Regions from separate parts of the Paenibacillus pabuli genome, predicted to be linked through region 3. Evidence: predicted binding sites of a transcription regulator. Region 3 holds the regulator's gene; each other region holds the start of a gene.

Region 1 (4,840 bases), 1.6 Mb from region 3:
ATCCAGGACTTCTTCAATTAACGGTCCGGCGAATTCTTTCTGACGGAGCCGCTGGCTTAATTCATGCCTAGTACGCTGTTTGTGCTCTAAATAGCGCAACGCCTGCACATAGGTCTGCTGCCGCTCATCCGCTACTATGATCTCCTCGAGATCCTTCTTCACAAACGTGTTGCCCCGGGTCATTCGATACTTGATCATTACATCTTCCAGAACAGTAATCGAGTACAAACCAAACGTGATCCGGTACCGGGCCTGCCTGCTTTTTGTTCGTTCTACCCGTGTAATGGTGAGTTCTTCGTTATCCGGGAATTGAGAGATTCCCTCCAGTTCTGCTTTTTCGTACAAGTCATCATCATGTTGATCCATTCAGGTCTCCCTCCTCTTTGTTCAATTCTTTATCTCCTGATTATGAAACACCTATCTGCTTAAAGAAAACAGCAGACCAAAATGCAAAAAGCCGGGAATCCAACCCGGCTCACAGCTCTCTCAATAAATGTGCTAACAGCCCCTGTCCAATGGACAGGAGCTGTTAGACAGCACCAGAACACGAGCCATCTCCCCAAACACGATCGGATCAATTTCATTCACACCAATCCGGGAAGTCCAGTAAGTGAACACCTTCTGGAACCTCCCTGCTCGGAAGAATTACTCGTTGATTTCAAACAATTCTTGTTCTTCTGCTTCTTCTTTTTGTTGATCTTCACTCGTTGGAGCTGGAACAACCGTCGTCAGATTGCTTGCTTCACGGATTTTTTGCTCAATCACTTGTGCAATCTCTTTATGCTCTTTCATGAACTGCTTCGCATTTTCACGACCTTGGCCCAAGCGTTCGCCTTCGTAAGAATACCAAGCACCACTTTTATTAACGATATCCAGTTCTGTACCAATATCAATGATACTGCCCTCTCTGGAAATACCTTCACCATACATGATATCTACTTCTGCTTGTTTGAACGGTGGTGCAACTTTATTTTTGACAACCTTCACACGCGTACGGTTCCCGATGATGTCATTGCCTGATTTAATACTCTCAATACGACGTACATCCAGACGAACTGTAGAGTAGAATTTCAGGGCACGGCCACCAGGTGTTGTCTCAGGGTTACCAAACATTACGCCCACTTTTTCACGAAGCTGGTTGATAAAGATAGCGATAGTTTTAGATTTGCTGATTGCACCAGACAGTTTACGCAACGCCTGAGACATCAGACGTGCTTGCAAACCGACGTGGGAATCCCCCATCTCGCCTTCGATCTCAGCTTTTGGTACCAAGGCAGCTACAGAGTCGACAACGATAATGTCAACAGCACCACTGCGCACAAGTGCTTCGGCAATTTCCAATGCTTGTTCGCCCGTATCCGGTTGGGACAAAAGCAATTCATCAATGTTAACACCCAGTTTACTTGCATACGCTGGATCAAGAGCATGCTCGGCGTCGATAAATGCAGCTTGTCCACCGACTTTTTGCACTTCAGCAATTGCATGCAACGCTACAGTTGTTTTACCTGAAGATTCAGGTCCATATATTTCAACAATCCGGCCTTTTGGCAAGCCGCCTGTTCCAAGTGCTATATCCAGAGCCAAGGATCCGCTGGGTATGATTTCCACTTGCATGTGAGTTGACTCACCCAGTTTCATGATAGATCCTTTACCAAATTGCTTCTCTATTTGACGGAGCGCCATATCAAGCGCGGCACGACGGTCTGACAATATGCTCACACCCTTTACTGTTTATAAGATAATGATACCTTGTTTTAACACGTTTGCCAAGCTTTTTTTCGAACATACATTCGTTTTTTTGTAAAAGGCCGAGGCGCCTCTTCCTGGGCAAAACTTGCAATAAAACAGAAAAAAGAACCGCAAATAAGGCTGAATGCCTAATTCTACGGTTCTTCCGTCTGCTTTGATTATACTTGATTATCCCTGTAAAAGCAATTCTAGGTATGCCTAGTCACCTAGTCCATAGCAACAAGTTTCCGCCATAGACGGTATAAAATAGCCTTGGTTGAACGGATGCGGACCGTCTCCCGATTTCCATTGATACGCAATTCGTGAATCTCCGTCTCTTTTCCCCGCTCAGCGAGAGCGATAAAAACCAGACCTGGTGGCTTGCGTTCAGAGTAACCTGGACCAGCCACCCCTGTAACGGCCAGACCAAAATCGGAATCACCGATCATGCGTACCTGCTCAGCCAACACTTTCGCAACTTCAGGGCTAACAGCCCCAGGAGCATCTTCCCCCTCCAGATAGTCATGAGGAACATTCAGCAGCTTTTCCTTTATTTCGTTGGAATAACATACGATTCCGCCTTTAAGCATGGATGCACTGCCAGGAACCGAAGTCAGACTCTGCATGACAAGCCCTCCTGTACAGCTCTCAGCCGCGCTTAGAGTCAGACCCATATCAGACATCATCGTTACGATAGTGTACTCTATAGGCACATCCTCGTTCGCGTAGAGGTGTTCTGGCAACCGTTCCCGTATGAGTACCTCCATGGCATCCAGCTTCTGCTTAGCCTCATTCTCACTGGGGGCTTTGGTGGACACCCGTACCGTTACTTCTCCCTCACTTGCATAAGGTGCAATCGTAGGATCGGTTTGGCTATCAATCAAATCAAGCAGACGGTCTTCCAATGCCGACTCGCCGATCCCGGCAAATTTCAGCATTTTCGAATAGATTGGCATCTCTTTCGTAAGTACATGCTGGAACAACCAAGGTTTGACTTCTTGCTCAAACATGGGAATCAGTTCTTTTGGTGGCCCAGGCATGACAATATAATGCTTTCCGTTATCCGAGATGGCATTCCCCGCCGCAAGGCCTGTTTCATTAGCCAGCGGGGTCCCTCCTTCAACCACGATGGCTTGGCGCCGATTGTTCTCTGTCATCTCCACATTGCGATCCCTGAAGAAGCTTTCGATTTTATCCATTGCCATCCGATCGATATGTAGGCTGCGTCCCAACACTGCCGCTATGGCATCCTTGGTTAGATCATCCTGCGTGGGTCCGATACCGCCCGAAAAGAAAATGACGTCAGCTCGCCCTTGGGCAATTTGAATGGCTTCACTAAGACGATTCAGATTGTCCCCTACCACAGTTTGAAAATAAACGTCGATCCCGATAGCAGCCAATTCGCGGGATAAATATCTGGCATTCGTATTTACGATCTGTCCGAGCAGCAACTCTGTTCCGACTGCGATAATTTCTGCCTTCATTCAGCATCCTCCTGTACACAATGTGAGTGATCAAAGGGCAATAGGATGTTTTCCTATTGCCCTGAGCGCAAGCTGTTCATAAATTACCCGTTTTACCTTAAACTTTTACGCTTTTGATAAATTAAGCAAATTTTTGTTTTTGATGAAATAATCAATGCCAGACCAAATTGTAATAATCGCCGCGGCCCAAACTGCTATAACATCAACATGAACCCCGGTATAAGAGAACGGGAAGTTGTTAAGCAGAAGCAAAACGATCGCTATGATCTGCACGACGGTTTTCAGCTTGCCCCAGCTGCTGGCCGCAACAACCGATCCATCCAGCAAAGCAATTTGGCGAAGACCCGTCACCGCAAACTCCCGACTGATGATGACGACAGCAATCCATGAATCCAGCTTACCCATCTCAACAAGTGAAATGAGCACTGCAGTCACTAACAGCTTGTCAGCCAGAGGGTCAAGCAGCTTGCCCAAATTGGTGACCATATTGTTTTTTCGTGCCAGATATCCATCAATTCCATCCGTACTGGCTGCAATGATGAAGATAATGGCAGCGATCAGCTGATTATACGGAAGCGATAAACTTCCAATCTGCAAAGGCTCCGGATAAAATGGAAAGTCCACGAGCAGAAACACCATTAAAAAAGGGATTAAGCAAATTCGTGCAAGCGTAATCCGGTTGGGTAAATTCACAAGACGCCCTCCCTCTTATCCTCCAATACTCCAAACAATCATCTTAATCCCGTATCCATCATCCGGAAGGTGAACATGTAAAATTCACTGAGTACACCACTGATCTCATATGTAAAAACGCAAAAAATAAAGTCAACCGTTCAAACGCAAAATCGTTTTAAACGTTCCGGCGACCTCCAAAAGGTGTACTGCTTTTCACAAAGTCAGCAAAACGATGATGACTGGGCTTTATGCTTGATTGCTAGCAATGCACACTTAGTATAATATACGCCAATTGCAGTGTCAAAACACGTTTTTCCACAACAAAAATGGACGTAACAAACTTATTTGAAATTGGTATATTGCAAATCAAGAGGCAGATTGGCACCATTCAAAAGCTGCATAACGGCTTGCAAATCATTTTTACTCTTACCAGTTACCCGGAGCTGGTCCCCTTGAATCTGACTCTTCACCTTCATTTTGGAATCCCGAATCAGAATATTGATCTTTTTCGCGATATCCTGATCAATTCCCTGTTTAAAACTCAGACGCTGGCGTACTGTGCCGGATGAAGCTGGCTCCACTTTGCCATAGTCAATGTTTTTGAGCGGCAGATTCCGCTTAGCCATTTTGGATTGAAGTACATCAATGACAGCCTTAAGTTTGGTTTCATCATCGGATACAATTGTCAATGCATCCTTGTCCAGTTTTAAGCTGCTTTTGCTGCCCTTAAAATCGTAACGTGTGCTGATTTCCTTTTCCGTCTGTGTAACGGCATTCGTTAATTCCTGCAAGTCCATTTTGGACACGATATCGAACGAATTTTCTGAGCTCAATCTGGTCACCCTTTCAATTAATCATTTGTTCTGTGTAACATTATAGAGGATTCGCCCCGGAAAAGTCTAATTTTGAAGGGGTAAATAAACGAAAAAGCATTTTCGACCACCGCTTTTTGC
Region 2 (4,840 bases), on a different contig from region 3:
GTGATGTGCCTATCAGGGAGTTGGAAGGGCTGGAGCAGACAAAGGGACCGCTCTACGGGGAGTGCCCGCGTCATGTTACGGTAACCGAGAATGGATTGCTTATTAAAGTCGATATCGTAGAAGGCCAGAAAACGGGTTATTTCTTCGACCAGCGTGAGAATCGGGCTGCAATTGAACCGCTCATGAAGGGCTGGGGTTACAAAAGCGGAATCTCCTTGCAGGAAGTGGAGCAGGATGGAAGCAAACAGCTGTTGCCCGTAAATAAAAGTGGTAAAGTGGTAACTTTCCCTTATTGGGACGGTGCTACCGTCCTGGAGTGTTTCTCACACACAGGCAGTTTCACACTGAATGCTTGTAAATATGGAGCCAAAAAAGTCACATGCCTTGATATTTCAGAGCATGCTATTGAAAGTGCCCGCACCAACGTAGAGTTGAACGGATTCACCGATCGGGTAGAGTTTGTTGTCGCTGACGCATTCCAGTACTTACGTGAACAGGTCAAAGGAGTAGAAGAGCGTTCCGTACGTGCACGCGCAGCTGAACAGAAAGTAGATACTTCCAAAGCCCTTGCAGCTGGTGGCGGGAAAACATTTGATGTGGTCATTCTTGACCCACCTGCCTTCGCCAAAACAAAATCGGCAGTCAAAGGGGCGTGCCGTGGATACAAGGATATTAACCTGCATGGCATGAAACTTGTGAATGAAGGTGGGTATTTGGTGACGGCGAGCTGTTCGTATCATATGCGCCCTGATCTCTTCCTGGAAACGATTGCGGATGCAGCTGAAGACGCGGGTAAAGTACTGCGTCTGATTGAATGGAAAGCTGCCGGCAAGGATCACCCGCAAATTTTGGGCGTGGATGAGGGACATTACTTGAAATTTGCAATTTTTGAAGTGCGCAGCAAAACAAACTGATCTGTCATTTGCAAAAAAATGACGTTAAGAAACAAGTCCACGGTGTAGTTAGCTGTGGGCTTGTTTCGTGTTACAGGAAATCAGCCTGGCTTTACCGGATTGTGGCAAACGTATGTTCCGAACGAGGTCAGATATGTTATACTGGGAATTAAAATCTTGTTCGTGATGGTTTGGAGGATTGGACATGTCTGTACGCTTTATTATTGGCCGGGCAGGCAGCGGCAAGACGACGCTGATTACCCGGGAAATTACGTCTTTGCTTCAAAAGGAACCTCAAGGCAAACCACTCATATGGCTGGTTCCGGAGCAGAGCTCGTTTCGTACCGAGCAGGCCCTGGTTTCTTCTGGCGCAATTAAAGGTACCATGCGTGCAGAAGTACTGGGTTTTCGCCGATTAGCCTATCGTATCATGCAGGAAGCAGGTGGTTCTGCGCGAATTCCAATTGGTGCCGAGGGGAAAAAGATGCTGCTCTATAAAGTGCTTCAGCGGCGCAAGGAAGAGTTGAAGCTTTTTGGCGCTTCGGGCAATCAATTGGGCTTTATCGGGCATTTGAATGATTTATACAGTGAGTTTAAGCGTTATGAACTAGATCCCGGCTTGTTGGAAGAAGGTCTTTCTACGTGGAATACGTCTTCTTCGGCACCGATCCTGGGTGATAAGTTACATGATTTGCTTCTTATATATCGAGATTATGAACAGGAACTAACGGAACTCTACATCGATGATGAAGACACGTTGACAGAATTGAACGACCGTTTGGTAGAAAGTGAGCTTCTTCAGGATGCACAAATCTGGATTGACGGTTTTCAGGGCTTTACCCCGCAGGAAATGAGCGTGATAGGAAGGCTGATGCTTCAGTCTTCTTCAGTAACCATCACGTTGACTCTGGACCGTCCATATGATCACGGGGCTCTTCCCAGCGAACTGGATCTGTTCCATCCAACAGCGAGCGCATATGCGCGGCTCAAAGGTATGGCTGATGATCTGGGAGTTTTGAGTGAAACCACAGTGCTGCAGCCGGATGTTTTGCCAAGATATGAGCACAGCCCTGGTTTGGCCCATCTAGAGTCTGGGTTCGACCGACGGATTCGTTGGAAAAGTGATGGCCGCGATGCGGGCGTGAAGTTATACGCAGCGGAGAATCGCAGGGCTGAGATGGAAGGGGCACTGCGTGAAATGCGCAGATTGGCTCAGGAGGAAGGCGTGCGTTACCGGGATATGGCCGTACTCGTTCGTCAGCTGGATGCCTATGCCGATATTGCCGAGCCATTGTTCAGGGATCATGACGTGCCGGTTTTCCTGGACCGTAGAAGAAGTGAGCTTCATCATCCGCTCTCCGAATTCATTCGTTCTGCAATTGATGTCGTTCGTCGCCGCTGGCGTTACGAAGATGTATTTCGCTGTGTCAAAACGGATCTGCTGCTTCCACGTGATGGTTCTATCACTCGTGAAGACATGGACCAGCTCGAAAACTATATCCTCGCCTGTGGAATCCACGGTTACCGCTGGACCGACGGCAAGCCTTGGAAATACGTCCCCAGTCTGTCTCTGGAAGACAATGGCCAGGAAGGCCGAAGCCAAGGGCGGGAACAAATGCTGTCGCTCATGGAAAAATGCCGAACAGTCATTACGGATCCAATGGCTGCGTTTGAGAAACGCATGATCAAAGCCAAGACGGCAAAAGAACAGTGTGCTGCGCTATATGGACTACTCGAAGACGCAGAAATTCCCTGGAAGCTGGAAATGATGTCTGCTGCGGCAACAGCTCAGGGCGACCCGGAGCGTTCGCGGGAACATCGTCAGATGTGGGGAGCAGTCCTGGATCTGCTGGACCAGATGGTGGACATGATGGGAGCCGAACGACTGGACATCGATTTGTTCGCGGGTCTGATGGAAACGGGGTTAACCGAGCTGAAGCTAGGACTTGTTCCACCGGCGCTGGATCAGGTGCTGGTCGGTTCCATGGACCGGACGCGGCTGCAGGGTATCCAATATGTATTCATCCTGGGTGCCGTGGACGGTGAGCTGCCGGCTGTGCCGCAGGAAGATGGCGTGTTAACGGAGCAGGAGCGGGAGCTGCTGACCGAAAGAGGTCTTGGTCTCGGACCTGGAACAACAAGACGAATGCTGGACGAGCGTTTCCTGATCTATACCGCCTTGACTGCTGCAAGTAAGCAGTTGTGGTTAAGTTACCCTGTGGCTGACGATGAGGGCAAAACGCTGCTGCCTTCGGAAATTGTGAGACATGTACGAAAGATGTTTGGGCTGAATGAATCACCACTTCTTGCACAGCCGCCAGTAACCGATTCGGAAGAAGCTCACTGGCCTTATGTCATTCATCCAGAGCAGAGTCTGTCTGTTCTGATTGGGCAGCTGCGCAGATGGCGCAGGGGAGAGGAGATTCCAGAGCTCTGGTGGTCGGTTTACAACTGGCATTGTTCCAATGAGACACTTCGACCTCAGCTGGAACGTTTGCTGGGCTCCATTTTTTATCGCAACCGGGCATTGCCGCTGCGTACTTCAACGAGCCGGCGGCTATATGGCACGGAGGTGCGGACAAGTGTTTCGCGAATGGAACGATTCGTGGCCTGTCCATTTTCCCATTTTGCCTCGCATGGCTTACGATTGAAAGAACGTCAGCTGTACCGGCTTCAGGCTCCGGATATCGGGCAGCTGTTCCATGCTGCGCTGAGTCAACTGGCTATACGACTGCGTGAAGAGAACCGCAGCTGGGGCAGCCTTTCTCCGGAACAGTGCCGCAAGGAAGCGGAGCAAACGGTCGATCAGATTGCACCCCAGCTTCAGGGAGAGATTTTGCTGAGCACGAAGCGATACGGCTACATTTTCCGCAAATTGAAGGATATTGTAAGCCGGGCTTCGGTCATTTTGGGCGAGCAATCCAGACGGGGAAGTTTTGAACCTATTGGTCTTGAGCTGGACTTTGGGCCAGGCAAGCCCCTGCCGCCTCTTCGTTTCGAACTTGAGAATGGATGTGTGATGGAGATTGTGGGCCGGATTGACCGGGTCGATGTGGCCGAGGGTGAGAATGGTTTGCTTCTCCGGGTTATCGACTACAAATCAAGCCAGACGGATCTCAAGCTGCATGAAGTGTACTATGGACTGTCCCTGCAGATGCTCACGTATCTGGAAGTGCTGCTTAGTGCTGCCGAAGAGTGGCTGGGAGAATCAGCAATGCCTGGAGGAACACTGTATTTTCATGTGCATAATCCATTGCTGCAATCCGCGAACGGCATGACGTCAGAACATGCAGGACAGGAACTCCTGAAACGCTTCAAAATGAAGGGTTTGCTTCTGGCAGATCGTGATGCCATCGCACAGATGGATAACACGCTGGATAAGGGCTATTCGGCCATTATTCCTGTCGCGCTTAAAGCTGACGGCAGCTTCTATAGCAGTGCAGCGGTAGCTACACCGGAACAATGGGACACCTTGCTCGCATCTGTTCGAGGCAATATTCGGGAGATCGGGACCCGGATTACAGAAGGGGACGTGGCAATAGAACCGTATCGCATTCAGCAGGAGGTTGCATGCACATTCTGTCCGTTTAAGCCTGTCTGTCAATTTGATGAGAATATTGAAGGCAATGAATATAATCTGTTGTCCAAACCGGGCAAACAGCAAATCTGGGACATGCTGTCACACAACAAGGGAGGGGAGACGTCATGACGAATATGCCAAAACCGGAAGGCAGCTTCTGGAGCGATGACCAGTGGAGCGCGATCTCCCAGAATGGCGAAGACATTCTCGTTGCAGCAGCAGCAGGGTCGGGCAAAACAGCCGTGCTGGTTGAACGGATTATTCGCAAAATAGCCGATCCTTCCCGTGGTTTCAGTGTGGATCGATTACTGGTGGCTACCTTTACGAAGGCAGCTGCAGCTGAGATGAAGCAGCGGATTCGGGAGGC
Region 3 (4,840 bases):
ATCTACATCATGTCAGATGAAGAGCGTGTGGAAGAAGGCATTCCAAGCTTGCCAGCTGACCTGAAAGAAGCATTGAATGAATTGATCCGCAGCGAAGTCATCTGTGATGCTCTTGGCGATCACGCCTTGGCTCACTTCTACGAGCTGAAAGAAATTGAGTGGGACATGTACCGTACACAAGTCCACCAATGGGAACGCGATCAATATATCACGTTGTACTAATATGGAAAGCCCTTGGCGCAATAGCGCTAAGGGCTTTTTTTTAATGGATAACATAATGGAACAGAGGTGAGTAATAATTAAAAAAATAGCTACATTTAATAGTATACATATAAGTGAGAGTAAAAATACATATTTTCGAGAGAAAAGCTATTTTGATATGTTGATAATTTCATATAAACAAGATATAATACAAATATATTTTTAGCAATTTAATTTATGAAAATTTATTGGAGATGTTTATATGGAACAAGCGAAGCAACTCGTTGCAAGCCAGCGGGCATTCTTTTATACAGGACAAACCAAAAATATTGATTATCGGGTTGATGCTCTTCAACAATTAAGACGGGGGATCGAGAAGTATCACCAGCGGATATTGGATGCACTGCATGCTGATCTGAATAAATCGGAAACAGAGGCGTATAACTCTGAGATTCGCATCGTTTTGGGTGAACTGGATTTCGCACTAGATCATCTTAAGGAATGGGCGGCTCCTAGAGCTGTGCCTACAAGTGCTGTGATACCTGATGGTATAAGTACGATCTACCCAGAACCTTATGGAGTTGCTCTTATTATTGCACCATGGAACTATCCGTTCCAACTGGCTTTCGGTCCTTTGATTGGTGCAATTGCAGCGGGTAACTGTGCCATCATTAAACCGTCTGAATTAACGCCGGCTGTATCACGTTTGACGTATGACCTGATTGTGGATATCTTCCCAGAGGAATATATAGGGGTCAGGAAGGTGAAGTCGAAACCAACACAGCCTTGTTGAACGAGAAGTTTGATTATATTTTCTTCACAGGCAGCACTGGTGTTGGCCGCATCGTCATGAAAGCAGCAGCTGAGCATCTTACTCCGGTGACGCTTGAACTGGGAGGTAAAAGCCCTGTAATTGTTCATAAAGATGCAGATTTGCAGTTGGCAGCCCAGCGGATCGTTCGCGGCAAGTTTTTGAATGCTGGCCAGACCTGTGTTGCTCCGGATTACTTGCTTGTACATCAAGATGTACACGACAAGCTGCTTGAAGAGATTGGGGCAGAAATACAAGATAAATTCGGTAAGAATGTTATGGGAAATCCTGATTTTCCGCATATCGTCAACACACGTAACTTTGATCGATTATCTGTTTTCTTAGAAGGTGGTCATGCTCTGATTGGTGGTCGTTCTAATCGGGATCAGCTGCTTATTGAACCTACCTTGGTAGGAAATGTGGATTGGGACTCGCCAGTTATGCAAGAAGAGATATTTGGTCCAATTCTTCCGGTCATGACCTACGACGATCTCAATCCGTTGCTGGCTGAGATAGTGCGCCGTCCAAAACCCTTGGCACTATACCTGTTCACTCAGAATGCGGAGCTGCAGAATCAGGTCTTGAACCAAGTGTCCTTCGGTGGAGGATGTATCAATGATACGTTGTCTCATATGACTTCACACTATTTACCGTTTGGTGGAGTAGGGGAGAGTGGAATGGGGTCATACCATGGTAAACAAAGCTTTGAAGTATTCTCACATCACAAAAGCATTCTTAAAAGATAAGAAATGTAATTTAGTAAAATCGAAAGAATAGCAGAAAAAAAGAGGTTGTCCTGTTGAACAGGGCAACCTCTTTTTGTGGGTACAGTTCATCTGATTAGATGTTGCAAGACTAGTGAATATCACGGAAAAGGCCAATGACTTTACCCAAAATGCTAACATGTTTTAAACGAAGCGGTTCCAATGTTGCATTCTCAGGCTGAAGACGAATGTGGTCTTTCTCTTTGTAGAATGTTTTAACTGTAGCTTCGTCATCTTCAGTCATTGCAACGACAATATCACCGTTATCTGCTGTTTGCTGCTGACGCACGATAACATAGTCCCCGTTAACGATCCCTGCTTCAATCATACTGTCGCCAACGACAGAGAGCATAAATACTTTCTGTTCACCAACATAATGTGTCGGAAGCGGGAAATAATCTTCGATGTTCTCTGTTGCGGTAATTGGAACCCCTGCTGTGACTTTACCTACAACAGGAATGCGAGCAACACTGTGTGCAAACTGATGGGAGTGTTCTGATTCCTCCTGGCTTAACAACTCAATGGCTCTCGGTTTGGTAGGGTCACGTCTAATGAGACCTTTCTTCTCCAAGCGGTCCAGATGTCCATGGACCGTAGAGCTGGAAGCCAGTCCAACCGCTTCTCCAATTTCACGTACGGAAGGAGGATATCCCTTCAACCGGACTTCATTGCGTATAAACTCCAGAATAGCCTGCTGCCTGCTGGATATCTTCGACATACCGTATCAACCCCATTTTAGTAACGTTTGGGAAAATTATAACATAGAACCTCCGTTCGTACAAACATAAGTTCTAAATAAAATCCGATAAAATCAATGTTTTTGAGTGAATCTTTTGTGTGGTTCATCGCATGTATGAAATAGTAAAACTGCGATTAGGATTTGCCTATAGAATTCCGGAAGATTAGGAGTTCAAAATAAAGCGAACAATTGTTCTAAAAATCTGTTGTACAAAACAAGTGTTCGTGTTATATTGTTTTTAACAGATAGGAACAAACGTTTGGAGGACGATTGATATGAGATATTCCACTTATCAAAGTATTTATGAACCGGTGAATTCGGAAGCGGTCAAGTCTAACATAGGTAATTTTAAGAAATGGTTTACAGAAGCCAAGATGCCAACATGGATGTTGAAATTGATTATGGCATCGTTAATCATATTTATTGGTTGCAGTACTGTATTGACAGTGTTTGCAGGAGACGAGAATAATGTTCTCCCTGGCAGTAAAATAGCTGTGTCCCAAGGGGAAACATTGTGGAGCTTGTCATTGGAACATAAACCGGAAAATATGGATACACGTGTATATGTAGAAGCAATAAAGAAAGTAAATCAACTTCATTCGACATCAATTCAAGCAGGACAAGTACTAATTTTGCCGCAATTTACACCTTGAAATCATGATTCATTTAAGCGAGTAAGTAACAGCCTTGACAAGCCGCCTCGATCATGTCAAAGTTAGTATGACTTTGTATTTTTGGAGGGGACAAGCTTGGATATAGATAGCCTGGTAGCACGGATTAATGAATTGGCTCGTAAACAAAAGTCCGTTGGACTTTCAGAGGAAGAACTTGCCGAACGTGCTAAACTTAGAGAAATTTACTTAAACAACATCCGCAGCAACTTCAGACAGCAACTGGATTCCATTGAAATTGTAGATGATGAGAAGGATCAGGGCCACCAAGGCAAACTCAAACACTAAGGAAACCTAAAGATATCATTATGATATTTAGGTTTCTTCCTTTTATTTTGAGAATGCAAATCTATAGGGGGAATGTCGGTTTACGATTTTTGTAAGCCGATACAAAGATGACATAAGGGGGATTCTCATGGCTCGTTCGTTCGAGAGAACGGTTCGGAAAAATTCAAAGCAGTTGAATCAGCAGCGCAAAAAAAATGGTCAACCGATTTCGGGTACGCCCGGTGAGGACATTTTCAAAGGACGCAGTCTTCTGTTTCCTATTTTCCTAATCGGTCTTGCGTTTTTGTATCTGTTTATGAGCACATTTCTTGTTAAAGCTCCGATGACAACATGGGACTGGGTTACCATGCTGTTGTATGTATTTTTGGCTGTGATTTTTATGCTTCGCCGTCCTTACATTAAAATCGGGAGCAACCGGATTATAACAACCAAAGGGAATCGGGAACGCTCCATTGGAGTAGATGACATCGTTAAGTTCAGATTTGAGCAGGGAACGGTAGTTATCGAACATAATAGCCGCGGTAAAAGATGGGTGTTCACTAAACTGTTGAACCGCTATGATACAGATGCCATTACTGAACGACTTCTTAAATTTGCCAAAGCACATCAGATTACTGTAGAAACAGACGAGAAAAAGTAATTATTCACAAAGGGGAAGATGACCGGAATGGCATTAAAAGCGATTTTGTTCGACCTGGATGATACTTTGTTGTGGGATGAACGCAGTGTGCGTGAAGCGTTCCACGAAACTTGCCTGCTCGCTTCGCAAGAAACTGGCATTAATGCTGAGGAACTGGAAGAAGCTGTTCGTAACGAGGCACGTAGTCTATATGAATCTTATGAAACCTTTCCATTCACCAAAATGATTGGCATCAATCCATTTGAAGGACTTTGGGCTAATTTCACAGGCGGTGACCAGTCTGAGTTCCGTCAGTTGGAACAGCTTGCCCCTGTATATCGTAAGGAGTCATGGCGTCGTGGTTTATTGAAGCTAGGAGTGGACAGTGAAGATTTGGCTGAGCGTCTTGCTTCACAATTTGGAGCTGAGCGAAGATCCAGACCTCATGTTTATGAGGAAACGATGGACACGTTACGTCATTTGCAAGGAAAATTCAAACTTTTGCTCTTAACGAATGGTTGTCCTGCTCTGCAGCAAGAGAAGTTGGATGGTGTGCCTGAACTGGCTCCTTTCTTCGATGAGATCATAATCTCGGGTACTTTCGGAAAAGGAAAACCAGACCCGTCTATCTTTGAGCATGCACTTAGCAAACTTGGAGTGAAACCAGAAGAAGGTTTGATGGTAGGAGATAAACTTACTACGGATATCCGTGGAGCTTTGTCTGCAGGAATCCAGTCTGTTTGGATT
Region 4 (4,840 bases), 1.2 Mb from region 3:
CAGCAGTGCGGGTGGACATGGTGATACAGGCGGAGGCTGGACCAGTCCGGTCGTGGTAGTAACTCTGGTTGTCGGGGTAGTGTCTTTGCTGCTGTTCAGCATCCGCCAGTTACGAATGAAGCAGCCAATGATGGATCTGCGCGCATTCAAATATCCGATGTTTACGATCGGCTTGATCCTGATCTTCATCTGTATGATGATGATGTTGTCTTCGATGCTGATCCTTCCAATGTATCTGCAGCAAGGTATGGCCGTTACAGCACTGACAGCAGGTCTGGTTTTGCTGCCGGGCAGCTTGCTGAACGGATTCTTGTCTCCGGTTATGGGACGTTTGTTTGATAAATTTGGTCCAAAATGGCTCGTTATCATTGGACTGGCAATCGTGGCCGTTGTTCTGTTCATGTACACAGGCATTACGCCGACAACGGCTTTGGGTACAATCATTACAATGCATGTGTTCATGATGATCGGGATTTCGATGATTATGATGCCTGCTCAAACGAACGGTCTGAATCAGCTGCCGCCTGAGTACTATCCTCACGGAACGGCAATCATGAATACATTGCAGCAAGTATCCGGTGCGATTGGTACTGCGGTTGCCGTAAGTATTTTGAGTGCGGGTCAGACTCGCTTCCTGAGCAATGTATCTAACCCGGAAAGCCCGGAAAACCAGCTCGCAGGTTTCACGTCAGGGGTACAGAATGCATTTGTCTTTGCACTGGTTCTTGCGGTGATCGGCCTGGTGATCTCATTCTTCGTTAAACGGGTGAAGGTTGGATCTCAACAGGGCCAACAAGGTCCTATGCATTAATTTATATCATTTATGATGAAACGATGTTCTTTCAGCTGTTGCTGGGAGACATCGTTTTTTTTTGTTTTTTTGTCACCTTGACATGAAACGGGTTTCATCAATTAGAGTGGAAAAAAGTCAGTGCGACAAAAGTCACATTGACGAAGTTGAAAGCAAATAGTTCATGTTCTGGCGAAATTGGATATGTTCAACTTCTATATTAGAGACAATAATAGTGAAGTGATGTAAATCTCATCACTATTATCACATATCACATAATAGAAAACGTTTTAGTTTTGAATATGGACATGAGGAGAACTCTTTTATGAAAATCATTCAACCGCTGGCACCACATATGGAGGATATGCTAACGCGTTATGAACAGAACGGGCACCTAAACATGCAGGCTTCGCTGTTGGGAAAACAGTCTGTTGTCTATAAAGTACAGGAATACTGTCTCAAAGTGTATACCAAGCGTGGGAAGCTCGGTGGAGAACTCGAGTGCGAAGCGATCATGTCTATGCAAGGCAACCGGCATGTCCCCAAACTATATGCCTATTCTCCGGGACATTTTATCTTGACCGAATGGATTGATGGATATAATCTGAGACTGTATCGAAAGTATTATGGGCATATCCCATGCAACCTGATTTACGATATGTTATATTCCGAACTCCAGCAGATTCAGTCTGGGTATCGGGATTGGGATGTTATACGGTACGAAAATTTGCTCTGGACGGGCAAGGGAGATGTCAAAAGAACCGATTTTTGGCTATGTGAGCCTGTCGGTCCCGAGCAAGAGCGTATGGAACAAGCAATGATCCGTAAGATCAATAGAGTTCGCGCTGGTGATGCAGCTGAAGTGGAGGAATTGCAGAATTATATGTACCGGCACGGACTTACAGTTTCAGAAGTTCGGCAAGCGCTGGAGCAATTTCAATCCCGGCTTTATGAATCCATCATTTCATAGTGAGCCAGCGCCATTATGAAGAACAGAAGGTAATAAGATGACCAAATACGAAAACCAGATTCCAACATCGATGAATATGAGTTTAAGGGCAATGCTGAGCATGCTTCGGGATTCCCTTAAGGGTGGTCAGGAACGAAGACCTTGGAGTCATATTCCGATGGTGAAGAGCGAGTTTGACGAAAAGCTAAACGCTGCTCATCATCCACAAGTGACATGGTTCGGACATTCGGCTTTTCTGCTTGAAGTGGAAGGAACAAGATTGCTTTTTGATCCCATGCTGGGTAACCGTCCATCGCCTGTATCATGGGTGGGTACGAAGCGCTACAACGTGAATTTACCAGTTCAGCCGGAAGATCTCCCGCTCCTGGACGCCATCATCTTGTCTCATGATCATTATGATCATCTGGATTACTCCTCCATCCGAAGGTTAATGAATAAAACTGATCGGTTTATCGTACCGATTGGCGTACGCCGGCGTTTGATTCAAATGGGTGTACCTTCGCATAAAATTACTGAGCATGGCTGGTGGGATGAGCTTCAATTCAAGGGCCTGACACTAGCCTGCACGCCTGCAAGGCATTTTTCCGGGAGAGGACTATTCGATCGTAACTCCACGTTATGGTGCTCATGGGTGATCTCCGGAGATGAGACTAAGGTGTTTTTTAGTGGAGACAGTGGGTATGGACCGCACTTCAAGGAGATCGGAGACAAGTATGGGCCATTTGACTTGACGATGATGGAATGCGGACAATATGACGAACGGTGGGCCAACATTCATATGATGCCGGAAGAAACCGTACAAGCCCATCTTGATGTAAAAGGAAAACTGCTCATCCCCATTCATTGGGGAGCATTTACCCTTGCCTACCATGCTTGGACGGATCCGGTTGAACGGATTACCCAGGCAGCAAGCAGCGCAAATGTCGATATCGCGACTCCGAAAATTGGAGAAAAGGTGCAGATCCATACCGGGGTTTATCCAACTGAACCATGGTGGAGATCAAGCATAAGATAATCATACAGCGTTCAACTCAGCAATGGAGTGGACGCTTTTTGTTTATTTTAACATCGAAACTGCGCTGTAAATTAAGAGAATGCCCATAGCCATATTAAACGGGCGCTCATATCTCACGAGAAAACTCTGAAATAATATCCCGCATAACGCCCATGTCATATTGGCACTAATCCCTACAATGGTTAACAATACAGAGAATACAATCATTTGAGTATGTGACTGGGCAAGCGGCAAGACAAACACCGAGATTGCGGTTAACCCATACAAAATGACTTGGGATTAATGAACTGCAAAGTAAAGCCAAATAGAAATGAATGCGGGTTGGTGCGGGTGTCTTCTGCATTTTTGGATGTACTATGCATGATTTTGAACGCCAGATAGATCAAGTAGATACATCCCAACATATTCAAAACAGGCCTGATTCTCGGAATATACTGTTGTAGAATAAGATTGAAATAACTGGATAGCCGCATGGTTTACATGAACACTGGAGCTTCGGAGAACCGATTAAGCATGGTTATTCATTATCCCAAGTAAATCGGTTTCGATTTATTGACCTCTTTACTAAGATAATTGAATGATGTATTTGCAAATAGACAAGTGAATTTAGTGAACGCCTAAACTAAAGACCTTGAGGGTTACCCTCAAGGTCTTTAGTAATAAGTCATCGTTTTTTTTATGTTGAGCATGATCTTATCTCGGATAATTATAAATATTTACCTCTTGCATAAAGAACATACGTTCGGTCTATAATATATAGAAACATACGTTCTCAAAAAGTACAGGAGTGATTTCATTGTGACTAAGCAGCGAACCATTATGCTCATTGATATGCAGAGCTTTTATGCTTCAGTCGAAAAGGCAAAAATGCCTCAATACAAAAATAGACCGTTAGCCGTCGCAGGAGATCCGAAAAGACGTTCTGGAATTATCCTTGCCGCTTGTCCGTTGGCCAAAGCTAAAGGCGTATCTACCGCGGAACCACTCTGGCAGTCCCTTCAAAAGTGCCCTGAACTGATCATTGTTAAACCTCACATGCAAGAATACATCGAAGTATCCACGCAAATCATGTCCATTGTTGAGGAGTTTACCGATCTCGTCGAACCGTATAGTATAGACGAATTATTCGCTGATTTTACGGGGTCTATGCATCTATTCGGTAATGATCCAGTCGATTTAGCGAAGCAAATTCAAGACAAGATCTATAATGAAACAGGCGTTTACGCGAGAGCTGGCATTGGTGAAAACAAAATCATCAGTAAATTGTGCTGCGATATGATTGCTAAAAAAGCTGAGGGCGGCATTTTCCACTTAAAGAAAGAGGAGTTACACCTCCACATTGGAGATAAGCCCATTCGAGATATGTGGGGCATTGGCTCAAGAATGGAGAAACATCTGTGGAAGATGGGCATCCGTACGATTAGAGACCTGGCGAATACGCCTCTTTCTAAATTAAGAAGTAAGTGGGGCGTTAATGGAGAAGTCATCTGGCGAGTCGCAAATGGACTCGACAATTCGCCGGTAACCGTCAATACGCATAGTACACAAAAGGATATCGGAAACGGAATGACCCTGCCTAGAGACTACACAGAGGCATGGGAGATCGAAGTGGTGATCCTCGATATCTGTACAGAAGTGTGCAGAAGAGCCCGTAAAAAGGGACTGATGGGTAGTGTCGTTTCCGTGAGTGTGTCTGGAGCGGATTTCGACCATCCAACTGGTTTTCACAGGCAGGTTAAACTGACTGATCCTACAAACATAACCGTTGATGTATGCAAGATAGCCAAACGCATATTCCATCAACACTGGGATGGGCAACCTGTGCGCCGTGTAGGCGTATCCCTTTCTCAATTATCCAACGCGGATACATATCAACTATCTTTCTTTGATGATCAGGAGCAGAAGAGGGCCATTGATCAGGTGATGGACGACATCAAGGATCGATTTGGCGACATTGCCATTCTACGAGCGAGCTCCATTACGGCTGCCGGTCAAGCGATCGATAGAGCATCTAAAATTGGAGGGCATTACAAATGAGCAAAAAACTTGAAGCCAATGGATTATG

The links. The regulator LexA, encoded in region 3, represses DNA repair genes until DNA is damaged. The targets are predictions, from matches to a motif close to CGAACATATGTTCG.
Region 1: the regulator LexA is predicted to act here: its motif matches at 1,780-1,793, upstream of recA (recombinase RecA).
Region 2: the regulator LexA is predicted to act here: its motif matches at 1,020-1,033, upstream of addB (helicase-exonuclease AddAB subunit AddB).
Region 4: the regulator LexA is predicted to act here: its motif matches at 3,507-3,520, upstream of ABGV42_RS07840 (DNA polymerase IV).

Annotation. Positions count from the first base shown of each region.
Region 1 covers NZ_JBDOIO010000003.1:1,677,809-1,682,648, forward strand. Annotated here, with positions in the region: gene ABGV42_RS09520 (regulatory protein RecX) at 1-366, opposite strand, end outside; gene recA (recombinase RecA) at 646-1,710, opposite strand; gene ABGV42_RS09530 (competence/damage-inducible protein A) at 1,956-3,212, opposite strand; gene pgsA (CDP-diacylglycerol--glycerol-3-phosphate 3-phosphatidyltransferase) at 3,318-3,905, opposite strand; gene ABGV42_RS09540 (YajQ family cyclic di-GMP-binding protein) at 4,229-4,720, opposite strand.
Region 2 covers NZ_JBDOIO010000004.1:975,478-980,317, forward strand. Annotated here, with positions in the region: gene ABGV42_RS23960 (class I SAM-dependent rRNA methyltransferase) at 1-914, shown strand, start outside; gene addB (helicase-exonuclease AddAB subunit AddB) at 1,099-4,602, shown strand; gene addA (helicase-exonuclease AddAB subunit AddA) at 4,599-4,840, shown strand, end outside.
Region 3 covers NZ_JBDOIO010000003.1:80,714-85,553, forward strand. Annotated here, with positions in the region: gene glnA (type I glutamate--ammonia ligase) at 1-222, shown strand, start outside; gene ABGV42_RS02700 (aldehyde dehydrogenase family protein) at 464-994, shown strand; gene ABGV42_RS02705 (aldehyde dehydrogenase family protein) at 988-1,758, shown strand; gene lexA (transcriptional repressor LexA) at 1,868-2,494, opposite strand; gene ABGV42_RS02715 (LysM peptidoglycan-binding domain-containing protein) at 2,791-3,168, shown strand; gene ABGV42_RS02720 (DUF896 domain-containing protein) at 3,265-3,474, shown strand; gene ABGV42_RS02725 (hypothetical protein) at 3,602-4,114, shown strand; gene ABGV42_RS02730 (HAD family hydrolase) at 4,142-4,840, shown strand, end outside.
Region 4 covers NZ_JBDOIO010000003.1:1,303,618-1,308,457, reverse strand. Annotated here, with positions in the region: gene ABGV42_RS07855 (DHA2 family efflux MFS transporter permease subunit) at 1-811, shown strand, start outside; gene ABGV42_RS07850 (hypothetical protein) at 1,116-1,760, shown strand; gene ABGV42_RS07845 (MBL fold metallo-hydrolase) at 1,798-2,775, shown strand; gene ABGV42_RS07840 (DNA polymerase IV) at 3,595-4,812, shown strand; gene ABGV42_RS07835 (YolD-like family protein) at 4,809-4,840, shown strand, end outside.